DNA from 3 places in the Paeniglutamicibacter sp. ORCA_105 genome. Region 1 is predicted to be linked to each of the others. Evidence: riboswitches for the same ligand, from Rfam matches in the RefSeq annotation. Region 1 holds a riboswitch; each other region holds the start of a gene.

What was found. A riboswitch is a leader RNA that binds a small molecule or an ion and turns the genes downstream of it on or off. The one in region 1 is predicted to bind glycine.
Region 2: another riboswitch for glycine. It lies ahead of ACIPUB_RS03815 (hypothetical protein); the one in region 1 lies ahead of ACIPUB_RS17450 (DUF5058 family protein).
Region 3: another riboswitch for glycine. It lies ahead of gcvP (aminomethyl-transferring glycine dehydrogenase); the one in region 1 lies ahead of ACIPUB_RS17450 (DUF5058 family protein).

The regions. Positions count from the first base shown of each region.
Region 1 covers NZ_JBIXLM010000046.1:101-3,740, forward strand. The annotation lists gene ACIPUB_RS17445 (hypothetical protein) at 1-653, opposite strand, end outside; gene ACIPUB_RS17450 (DUF5058 family protein) at 681-1,430, opposite strand; glycine riboswitch at 1,603-1,693, opposite strand; gene ACIPUB_RS17455 (nuclear transport factor 2 family protein) at 2,040-2,405, shown strand; gene ACIPUB_RS17460 (DUF4011 domain-containing protein) at 2,532-3,640, shown strand, end outside.
Region 2 covers NZ_JBIXLM010000005.1:60,496-64,135, reverse strand. The annotation lists gene ACIPUB_RS03825 (O-succinylhomoserine sulfhydrylase) at 167-1,426, shown strand; gene ACIPUB_RS03820 (hypothetical protein) at 1,671-1,838, shown strand; glycine riboswitch at 1,913-2,010, shown strand; gene ACIPUB_RS03815 (hypothetical protein) at 2,169-2,372, shown strand; gene cycA (D-serine/D-alanine/glycine transporter) at 2,427-3,640, shown strand, end outside.
Region 3 covers NZ_JBIXLM010000051.1:18,556-22,195, forward strand. The annotation lists gene ACIPUB_RS18185 (SGNH/GDSL hydrolase family protein) at 1-343, shown strand, start outside; gene ACIPUB_RS18190 (VIT family protein) at 416-1,138, shown strand; gene ACIPUB_RS18195 (NADPH-dependent F420 reductase) at 1,235-1,912, opposite strand; glycine riboswitch at 2,189-2,289, shown strand; gene gcvP (aminomethyl-transferring glycine dehydrogenase) at 2,468-3,640, shown strand, end outside.

The sequences.
Region 1 (3,640 bases):
GTGGCAATCACGGCAACGGCGGTGGCGAACAGGTTCATCCCGGGAATCAACGGGACCAATACGAAGATCACCACAGCCGATACGGCCAAGGCGATCACCGCGGAGCGCGGTGCCTTCTGACTCACGATGGCCTGAATGATTACGGCGCCCAACACGGTGGGCAGGATGTACAGCTGGACGGTCTGCACGATATCGGTGGGAATCACACTGACCAGCCACGTTCCCAGCAGGCCCACGAAGATGAACAGCGAAGTCAGGTGGACTGCAGCCGCACCGCAAATGGCGGCAACCGCGGCCAGCTCACCCTTGCGGGTGCCCGGCTTCACCCCGATGGTCGATTGCGCGATCATGGCAGCAGGAAGGAGCTTATTGGAAATGTTGCCGATCATGAACGCCTGGTACATCGAGGAGGCGCCAAGGATCGGGAAGTAGGTCAACGGCTCCACAATCCAGATCACGCCGAAGACGGCGGCCAGCGCGGCGAAGGCCGTCAGGACGGAGGAAAGCTCGATGTCCAACCCGGAAAAGAAGACCAGGTAGGTCGGGGCCGCCAGGGAGAGGATGAGGCCGATGATCATAGTGATCCGGCCCCAGCGGGAGGTGGTTTTGTCGAAGGCGCTGAGCGCCTGGTGCAGTTCTGCTGTCTTACTCATCATGTGCTCCTGAAATTCTCGGCTGCGCTAAACGCGGGTTGCTGCGTAGGTGATGGTGAGGGCCAGGATGATGGCTATGCCCAAGGCCCATTCCTTGATCCACGGCTTGTTCACCCGTTTGGCGATGACCATCAGGACGGTCATGATCGCCGCCGAGGACAGGAATGCAACCACATGGATCCACGACTTGGGCAGTTCGGCCATGCCCAGAACCATGAATGCGGCCATCATTGCGGCACCGGGGACCACCAGCATGATGGCGGGGTTGACCTTGCGCAGTGCCGAGTCGCCGCGCTTGAGCAGCGGGGTGAAGATGAGGGTGGCGATCATCCACATGGCACCGCCGAGGCTCATCGCGGCCAGGGCCAGGCCGAAGACGGCCTGGGTGTAGGTGGGGCCACCGAGTTCGGCTCCCACGGTTTTGGCGGAGATTGCGGCAGCGGCGGTTTCGTAGGACACCGACCCGATCAGGCCGATGCGCACGAGCACGGCAGGTGTGCCGAAGATCGTCAGCAGTGCGACGGCGACCAAGACCACGGCCAGCGAGGGACCCAAGGCGGAGATGGCGCCGGCTCGGAAGCTGGTCTTGAGTTCTGCCTGCGTCATTCCGATATGAGGCGCGGCGATGCGGGCGGCCTTCATGTAGATGATGCTCTGGACGATGATGACCAGGAAGACGCCAATGGCGCAGGCCCAGAGGATCGGCGAGTTGGCAACGGCGAGGATATCCGTGGAGTTGTTGTCCACAACTGCGGGCAATATGGCAGGTACGTGCATGGGGGAGTTCTACCGTTCATCGAAGGGTTCAGTGCGGTGATTGCTGGCCATTGATGATGCCGGTTGCCACCGTGCCCGCTCTGTCCTGAACCTGAAAGTGAAACCAGTGCCCCATGGCACTGGTGTGCTTCGTCGGTGAGCCACCTGTCCCGGCGGCTGCTCTCCAGAGTTTCCTCACGCGGCTGTTCCTGGTACCTGAGAGATTGCGGGTGCTTGCCCCTTCGGTGCCCGAGTGGTGTCCGGGACTCTCCAGCCGCGCGTGATCGGAAGACTATTCAGTTGTCGGCGGCTGCTTTACCGCTTGGGACCACAATACTTGACGTGGGTCACAGTGACTCTTTTGTGTCACGACCGAACGGTCATGAATATGTGTTTCCGATCCGGAGCCGGACGGTGTAGGGGCCTGAGAGCGTGGCCGGTCCCCAACCAAGCTCCCGTATCGAATGGAACTCGGGCTGACAAGTGTTCCCTCGTGATGCGTTGGTGGATACCCTTTGACAGTCGGCATCCCTTCTTACCCTGGCCCCCCATGTTGCCGAGTGGCCGAAGCACACGCACGGGCCGATTGCCCACCAAAGCGCCACACACGGAATCACGGAGGTTTCATACATGTCTGCCAACAAGGAAACCGTCAGGAAGTACATCGACGGATTCAACAAGTCGGATCATGCCCAGATCCTGTCGTGCCTGACCGACGACATTGAATGGACGGTCTTTGGCCACTTCCGGCTCAGCGGCAAGGATGCCTACGACCAGGCGATCGAAAGCCCCGACTTCAGTGGGCCGCCGGTACTGGAAATAGTGCGCTTGGTCGAAGAGGGCGACGTGGTGATGGCCGAACTGTCCGGCGAGGCGCACCGGGCCAACGGCGAGATCATGCGCATGGCCATGGGAGAGGTATTCGTGATGCGCGATGCCTTGATCGCCGAACGCCGCGCCTTCGTCATCGAACTGACCGAGAGCGAGTACAAATAGACGCCGGTCCTTGTTGATCCCACGCCGCGTGACCCGCAGGTCACCGCGCATCTGGGATAGGTTCTTAGGAGGGCAACGGCAGCCGTGTTCGGGTGGCCGGGCGACGACTACGGGATGGGTAACTGGATGAGACTGCGGGAATTCGTCGGTGCGGGACTGGACATCGTCTCGGGTGCATTGACTCCATTCATCGCCGATCTTCTTGCCCGACAGAACCAGGCGGCCGGCTGGACCGGGCTGCTCGGTCGGCTCGACGATGCCCTGGGATCCGCAGCTTCGTCCGACCCCAAATTGTCCATTCAACTCGACCGGCTGATCGCCGCGCCCGGCACCGTGGATCACCTGATCGAACTTTCGCCTCAGCAACATCGGTTGGCCCTTGAATTGCGGGATCTGGGCAAGGCGTGGGAACACGGGGCAGGGTTTGGCGCCGACACCGTCCAGCGGGGCCTGCAGGCCTGCTCGGAGTTCCTGCGGTCCCTGGAGCTGGAGCACCCGGCACGGCGCGTGGAGGACCTGGCCGCTGCCGCGGCACACCGAGTCGATGATCCTGACGCACTGGAGGACGCCGATTCCGATTCGGGAACGAGCGGGAACGGCGGGCCCCTCCGGGTCGAGTTCGCACACAGCCCATCGGTCAACTACGCCACGGCCTACACCCATGCCCGCATCCTCGAACGGGTGGTGCTCGAGAACCGCGGCGAGCAGCCTCGAAGGGTACTCGTGACTGCGGTGGTGATGAGCGCCAACCTGCCGGTCTCCGCGGTGGCAAAGCACAGCCTGGACTTGCCGCCCGGAGTGAGCACGCTCCACGACCTGGACGTGGTGTTGGATCCGGCGACCTTCGCCCGGATCGATACCCGCAGTCCGGGAAAACTCATCGTGCGGGTGGCCGAAAACGGAAAATTGGTCGCCGAGGCATCCGGCGAGGTCGAACTACTGCCGGCAAGTTATTGGCCGGGTTCAGGAACCCAGGCCAACGCCGAGCTGCTGGCCGCGTTCGTGCAACCACAGCACCCGCTGCTCGCAGAGATCCTCTCCGAAGCCGGGGACCTGTTCCGCATGCGCACCGGCAACGAAACCCACGACGCCCGCCAGGGCGGTGCGGAGCGGGTGGACCAATCCGTCGAGTGCATTTTCGAGGTGCTGTGCGCCCGCGGCATCCGTTTCGGCAATCCCTCGGCACATTGGGATCTGGCGGATCTCGGGGGAAAGTACATCCGCGGCGCCCAGGA
Region 2 (3,640 bases), on a different contig from region 1:
CGATGGGAGCTGCCTCGCGAACGATGTTCCCGGGACGGTCGGTTCCGGTCGGCTCTGTGCCCATTCCGGATGACCTGCGCCAAGCCATCGAGGGAGGCATGATTTCCGCGAACGCATGTTCCCGCTCGAATCCCTGACCGCTTCCGAAACGAAGGAATGAATCCCCATGTCAGATTTCCAGCATGGTCCAGGGTCCGACGCGTCGGCACACAGCCCGTCCGCGGGCAACGCGGAGGCACCAGACCAGGTATGGGGCGCGCAGACCGCTTTGGTGCGTGGCGGCATCGACCGCACGCATTTCCAGGAGACCTCGGAGGCGCTGTTCCTGACTTCGGGGTATGTCTTCGATTCGGCGGAGGCTGCGGAGGCCTCCTTTAATGGCGAGGTCGAGCGCTTCGTCTATTCCCGTTACGGCAATCCGACGGTCGCCGCTTTCCAGGAGAAGCTGCGGCTCATCGAGGGTGCCGAAGCCTGCTTCGCCACGGCCAGCGGCATGTCCGCGGTCTTCACCGCACTGGGCGCGCTGCTGGCGGCCGGGGACCGCGTAGTTGCGTCCCGGAGCCTCTTCGGTTCCTGCTTTGTGGTGCTGAACGAGATCCTGCCACGCTGGGGTGTGGAAACCGTGTTCGTGGACGGTCACGACCTCGCGCAATGGGAACGGGCGCTCGCCACTCCGGCCACCGCGGTCTTCTTCGAATCCCCCTCGAACCCGCTCCAGGAGCTGGTGGACATCCGCGCCGTCGTTCAGCTGGCGCACGACGCGGGGGCGCAGGTCGTGGTGGACAACGTCTTCGCCACGCCGCTGCTGCAGCGGGCGACGGAGCTGGGCGCCGATGTCGTGGTGTATTCCGGAACCAAGCACATGGACGGGCAGGGCCGGGTCCTCGGCGGCGCGGTCCTGGGACGCAAGGATTTCATCGACGGACCGGTCCGGAACTTGATGCGGCACACCGGTCCCGCACTGAGCCCGTTCAACGCCTGGACCCTGCTCAAGGGCCTGGAGACCATGAAACTGCGCGTCGACTACTCGGTGGCTTCGGCGTTGAAGATTGCCGGCTGGCTCGAGGACCAGCCGGGCGTAAGCCGTGTCATCTATCCATTCCTTGAATCGCATCCGCAATACGACCTGGCTCGAAGCCAGCTGAGCGGCGGCGGCACGGTCGTGACGTTCGAACTGGACCCGGGCCGCGGCCCGGCCAAGGAAGCGGCATTCCGACTGCTCAACGGCCTGAGGCTGGTTGACATCTCCAACAATCTCGGCGATGCCAAGTCCCTGATCACCCATCCGGCGACCACCACCCACCGCGCCATGGGTCCGCAGGGGCGCGCCGCGATCGGGCTCGGCGATGGAGTCGTGCGTCTGTCCGTCGGGCTGGAAACGACCGATGACCTCCTGCGGGACCTGGACGCTGCCCTGGGCAACTGAGCAGGCAAGGCCACGATGGCGTTTCGGACGCGGCAGACAGGCAGCACAAGGTTCCGGCTGCCGGCCGGAGGGGGCGGAGCTGGCGTTAACCGCAGCTGGTCCTTTTGCGTCCGCCGACGTGAAACCGGACTTCTCGATGGCAGTCGTCGTGTGAAACCCGCACGAAACACGGACTGGATGACCGTTACAGGGTGGAAACAGCGACGAAAACCGCTGGGCAATCCGGGTTGCTAGCGTGGCACCCATGACGCAGACCAAGCCCCCCGCAGCACCCGAGCCCGCCGTTGTGCAGGACGCAGCCATCAAGGAATCCCTCGAGGACCGCACCCACCGCCTCGCCCACGAGGATGACGAATCCCCGTTGGCGGATCCGCTCCACATCAGAATGACATTTTTCGACCCTGCGCTGTAATGAAATGTTGTGCGGTTTGCGTCACGGGAAAACTTTCGCGTAGATTGTGACAGCAGTCACAAGAAAATCGCCGTCGACACGTGGCGGGAGAGTCCCGCCCAAACCATGGGCGGGCGCCGTAGGAGCAATTCCTCCCCAGGAAACTCTCAGGCCCCCGTACCGCCACGAAGAGGCGAATCTGGAAAGAAGCACGACGAAGTTTCGTGCTCACCGAAGGAGCAAGTCCCCCACCCATTGCGGGCAGGGATGGAAACTCTCAGGTCAGTAAACAGATTGGGGAGGAACCAAGAACAGCACGGCACCGTCCGTGCACGATTCGGGAGTTCCCCCATGACGCTCACCACCCACGCCACTGCCCGGTTGCCCCTCGACGCGCCTTCCGGCCAGCTTCTCGATCCTGCCTTGCGGGATCAGGAGTTTGCCACTCGCGACGATGTGCTCTCCTGCAAGCGCAACGGCCTGGGAATGAGCGCCGCGGAGAACGACGCGACACACGCGACCGAAGACTTGGCCCCACTCGGCGACGGGCACTAGGGAATCACCATGGCGCGTCACCGAAGCACCACCATCCACTTGGAAGGCAACAGCATGAGCAACAACAGTTCCGCACCCAACCTCGAGCGCGGGCTCTCCAACCGCCACATCCAGCTGATCGCGATCGGCGGTGCCATCGGCACTGGCCTGTTCATGGGCTCCGGCAAGACCATTGCGGTCGCCGGCCCCTCCGTGATCTTCGTATACATGATTATCGGCTTCATGCTCTTCTTCGTGATGCGTGCGATGGGCGAACTGCTGCTGAGCAACACCAATTACAAGAACTTCTCCGACTTCGCCGGGGACATTCTGGGCCCCTGGGCGGCATTCTTCACCGGCTGGACGTACTGGTTCTGCTGGGTGGTCACAGGCATCGCCGACGTCGTGGCGATCTCCCACTACGTGGCGTACTGGTGGAAGGACCTGCCGCTCTGGATTCCGGCCGTGGTCTGCATCCTGCTGCTGGTGGCCCTGAACCTGCCGAGCGTGAAGAACTTCGGCGAGACCGAGTTCTGGTTCGCCTTGGTCAAGATCGTCGCCATCGGCGCACTGATCGTCGTCGGCCTGGTCATGATCATCACCGGCTTCGAGAACAACGGCGCCACCGCCTCCTTCGCAAACCTCTGGAACGACGGCGGGATGTTCCCGACCGGCTTCATGGGCTTCGTCGCCGGCTTCCAGATCGCAGTGTTCGCGTTCGTCGGCATCGAGCTGGTGGGCACCACCGCCGCCGAGACCAAGGACCCGGAAAAGACCCTGCCCAAGGCGATCAACTCCATCCCGATCCGCATCCTCTTCTTCTACGTTGGTGCGCTGGTCATCCTCATGGCCGTCCAGCCATGGAAGCTGTTCAGCGCCGAGGAATCCCCGTTCGTGGGCATGTTCGCCATGGCCGGCCTGGTGGGCGCCGCCGGCATCATCAACTTCGTGGTGCTGACCTCGGCCACCTCCAGCGCGAACTCCGGGATCTACTCGACCTCTCGCATGATCCACGGCCTGGCAGAGGAAGGCGACGCACCCAAGGGCTTCGCCAAGCTCTCGAGGACCAAGGTCCCGCGCAATGCACTGCTGTTCTCCTGCATGTTCCTGCTCGCCGGCGTGGCACTGCTCTACGCCGAGGGCGGCGTGGCCGAGGCCTTCACCCTGGTCACCACCATTTCGGCACTGTGCTTCATGTTCGTCTGGTCGATTATCCTGATCAGCTACCTGGTCTACCGCAAGCGCCGCCCGCAGCTGCACGCGGCCAGCAAGTTCAAGATGCCCGGCGG
Region 3 (3,640 bases), on a different contig from region 1:
CGCCGACGAATTCGGTGCCGTGATTGCCGACTACTGGCGTTGGCGTGAATTCCGGGACTGGCGCTACTGGTCCACCGACCGCTTGCACATGAACACCGCCGGACACACGCTGATGGCCGCGAAGGTGCTCGGCGTGCTGGAACACGAGGCCCACATCGAGGTGCCCGAGCTCTCGGCACCGACTGCCAAGTCCCGCATCGAAAGGCTGCGCGAGGATGCTGTCTGGGCAAGGGAATACCTGGCCCCGTGGGTCAAGCGCCGGCTCACCGGGACTTCCTCGGGCGATTCGCTGCGCCCCCGCTACCCCGACTTGGTCTCCCTGGAGGCGCCGTCAGCGCCGTAGGACCTGCCCGTCCCGCCGAATGCGAGGACCCGCCGCTGGCCAATGCGGCGGACTGGTGCTTTGCTGGTGTCCATGGACCAGCAGGAGATGCAGCATGAGGGCGAACCCCACGACCAGGGCCTGGCCGAAAGGCTGAATTGGCTGCGGGCCGGGGTTCTCGGCGCCAATGACGGAATCGTCTCGGTGGCAGCGGTCGTGGTCGGCGTCGCCGGTGCCACCACGGCCACGGGTCCGGTGGTGGTGGCCGGTGCCGCCGCGGCGATCGGCGGCGCCATATCCATGGCGCTGGGAGAATACGTCTCGGTGTCCAGCTCGGCGGACTCGCAGAAGGCGCTCATTGAAAAGGAGCGCCGGGAACTGGCCGAGATGCCCGAGGAAGAACTGGTTGAACTCGCCGGTCTCTACGAGGCCAAGGGGCTGAGCCCCGCAACGGCACAGCAGGTTGCCAGGGAACTGACCGAGCACGACGTGCTCAAGGCACACCTCGATGTCGAGCTGCAGCTGGACGAGGACGAGGTGCTCAACCCGTGGAATGCCGCAATCGCCTCGGCCATCGCGTTCACGGTGGGTGCGGCATTGCCCTTCGCCACGGCGGTGTTCCTGCCCGTGGGCCTGAGGATTCCGGTGACGTTTGCGGCAGTGCTGCTGGCGCTTGCGGTGACCGGGGCGACGGGTGCACGGCTGGGCGGGGCCTCGGTGCTGCGGCCCACCCTGCGGGTGCTGATCGGAGGGGCCGCGGCGCTCGCCGTCACGTTCGCCATCGGTTCGTGGCTAGGCGTCTCGGGAATCGTCTAGGCCCGAACACCTCCCACCGAGGCAACGCACGAGGGGACGGAACCGCCGGTGGCGGTTCCGTCCCCTCGAATGTCCCGGATTGGGCAGGCGGGGGTCTTAGCCCACGACCGTCAGCGCGGTTCCCCAGTTGAAGTCGGGCAGCGCCGGATTGACCTGCATGGCCATGATCAGCAGCTGGAAGCCCTCGAGCTCACGGGCGTGGTGCAGGCCGCCGACCTCCAACGGGCGCATGCCGGCGGCGGTGACGAACGCCGCGACCTCGCCGCGGGCGGATTCCTCGCCGGCAACGAAGACATCAAGCGGCTTGCCGTCGGCGGAGCCGGAAGTCAGCGGACCTGCGAAGGTGGTGTTGAAGGCCTTCACGACGGTGGCGGAGGTCAAGGCGGAGATTTCCTGGGCGGCCGAGCTTCCTGCTGCGGTGGTCAGCGAGTCAAAGGTTGCGAAGTCCACCGGGTTGGTGATGTCGACCAGGATCTTGGAGTCCAGTGCCGAACCCTGGGCCGCGACGTATTCCTTGGCGGCGTCGAAGGGCAGGGCCAGGACGACGATGCGGCCAGCCGGGACTTCGGCGGTGCTCCCGCTGGTGATTCCGGTACCGAGGTCGGCGGCAAAGGTGGCTGCGGTCTCGGTGGAGCGGGCCAGGACCTGCAGGCTCTTGCCGGCGGCGATCGAACGGGTGGCCAGCGCGCGGCCCATGTTGCCGGTGCCGATGATGGTGATGTCGATGTTCATGTCGTTCTTCTTTCCAAAGAGTCGAGCGAGGAAGTTCTTCATGTGATCCTCAAATCCTGTTTGTTGAACCTTCAAGTAATACGATAGACCCCAATTGGTTGAAGTGTCAAGTATTATAGGATGAACCGGTTGAAAATTCTCTAAGTGCCTCCAGGATCGTGACCCGCTGGGCCAGGGGTCGCCCGGGGTGCAATGTGTGCCCTCGCGCCGGGAGCGGCCCGCTTAAAAGGCGTGCTGCTTCATCCTGGCATGCCCGTGTTGTCTGGCTCACGCATCGCCGGTAGGATGGTGATCGTGCCTCGAAGGGGGCGCAGCCACTGACATGCGGCGGGAGAGTCCCGTTCAACGTAAGTTGGTCGGGCGCCGTAGGAGCAATTCCTCCCCGGGAAACTCTCAGGCCCCCGTACCGCCGCGAAGAGGCAACTCTGGAAAGTAGCAACACCGCCGTTCGGCGGTGCGGCTCACCGAAGGTGCAAGCGTGCCCCGCCCTCACGGACCGGCGCAACGCGGAAACTCTCAGGTCAAGCAACAGGGTCGGGGAGGAACTTTGCAGCTCGTTCGGTGTGTACGCACGCCGATGACCCAATGGAGTTCCCCATGACCGTGACCCCGTCCGCTGAGTTCGTCGCCCGCCATATTGGCCCGCAGGGCAGCGACATCGACACCATGCTTGCCCAGCTTGGTTATTCTTCCATCGACGAAATCGTCGACACCGCCGTTCCCGCCGACATCCGCCAGAGTGAACCCCTGGACCTGCCGGCTCCACGCACCGAAGCAGAGGTCCTTTCGGACCTGCGCGTGCTGGCAAACAAGAACGTCATGAAGACCCAGATGATCGGCCAGGGTTTCTCCGACACCTTCACGCCGCCGGTGATCCTGCGCAATGTGCTCGAAGACCCGGCCTGGTACACGGCCTACACCCCGTACCAGCCGGAAATCTCCCAGGGTCGCCTCGAGGCGCTCATCAACTTCCAGACCATGGTCATGGACCTGACCGCGATGCCGATCGCCAACGCCTCGATGCTTGACGAAGCCTCCGCCGTCGCCGAGTCCGTGCTGCTGATGCGCCGTGGCAACAAGGCAAAGGGCACCGCCAAGACCGTGCTCGATGCCAACCTCTTCCCGCAGACCATCGCCGTGGTTCAGGGCCGCGCCGAAGCCCTGGGCTTCGAGGTCGAGATCGCGGACCTGTCCAAGGGCCTGCCCGAGGGTGACATCTCCGGCATCGTGCTGCAGCAGCCGGGCAACAACGGCGCCGTGGTTGACCACACCGCCGTCATCGCCGCCGCCAAGGAGCGCGGCGCGATGGTCACCATCGCCGCCGACATCCTGGCACTGACCATGATCCCCGCCCCGGGTGAGCAGGGTGCCGACATCGCCGTGGGCAACACCCAGCGCTTCGGCGTCCCGCTGTTCTTCGGTGGCCCGCACGCCGCATACCTGGCAGTGCGCACCGGCCTGGAACGCCAGCTGCCCGGCCGCCTGGTCGGCGTGTCCAAGGACGACGCCGGGTTCCCGGCCTACCGCCTGGCACTGCAGACCCGCGAGCAGCACATCCGCCGCGAGAAGGCCACCTCCAACATCTGCACCGCCCAGGCGCTGCTGGCCATCACGGCCTCGATGTACGCGGTCTACCACGGCCCCGCTGGCCTCAAGCGCATTGCCCAGCGCGTCCACAACCACGCCCGCACCATCGCCACCGTGCTCTCCGGTGCCGGACTGGAACTGGTTGCCGACTCCTTCTTCGACACCGTGCAGGTGAAGGTCGCC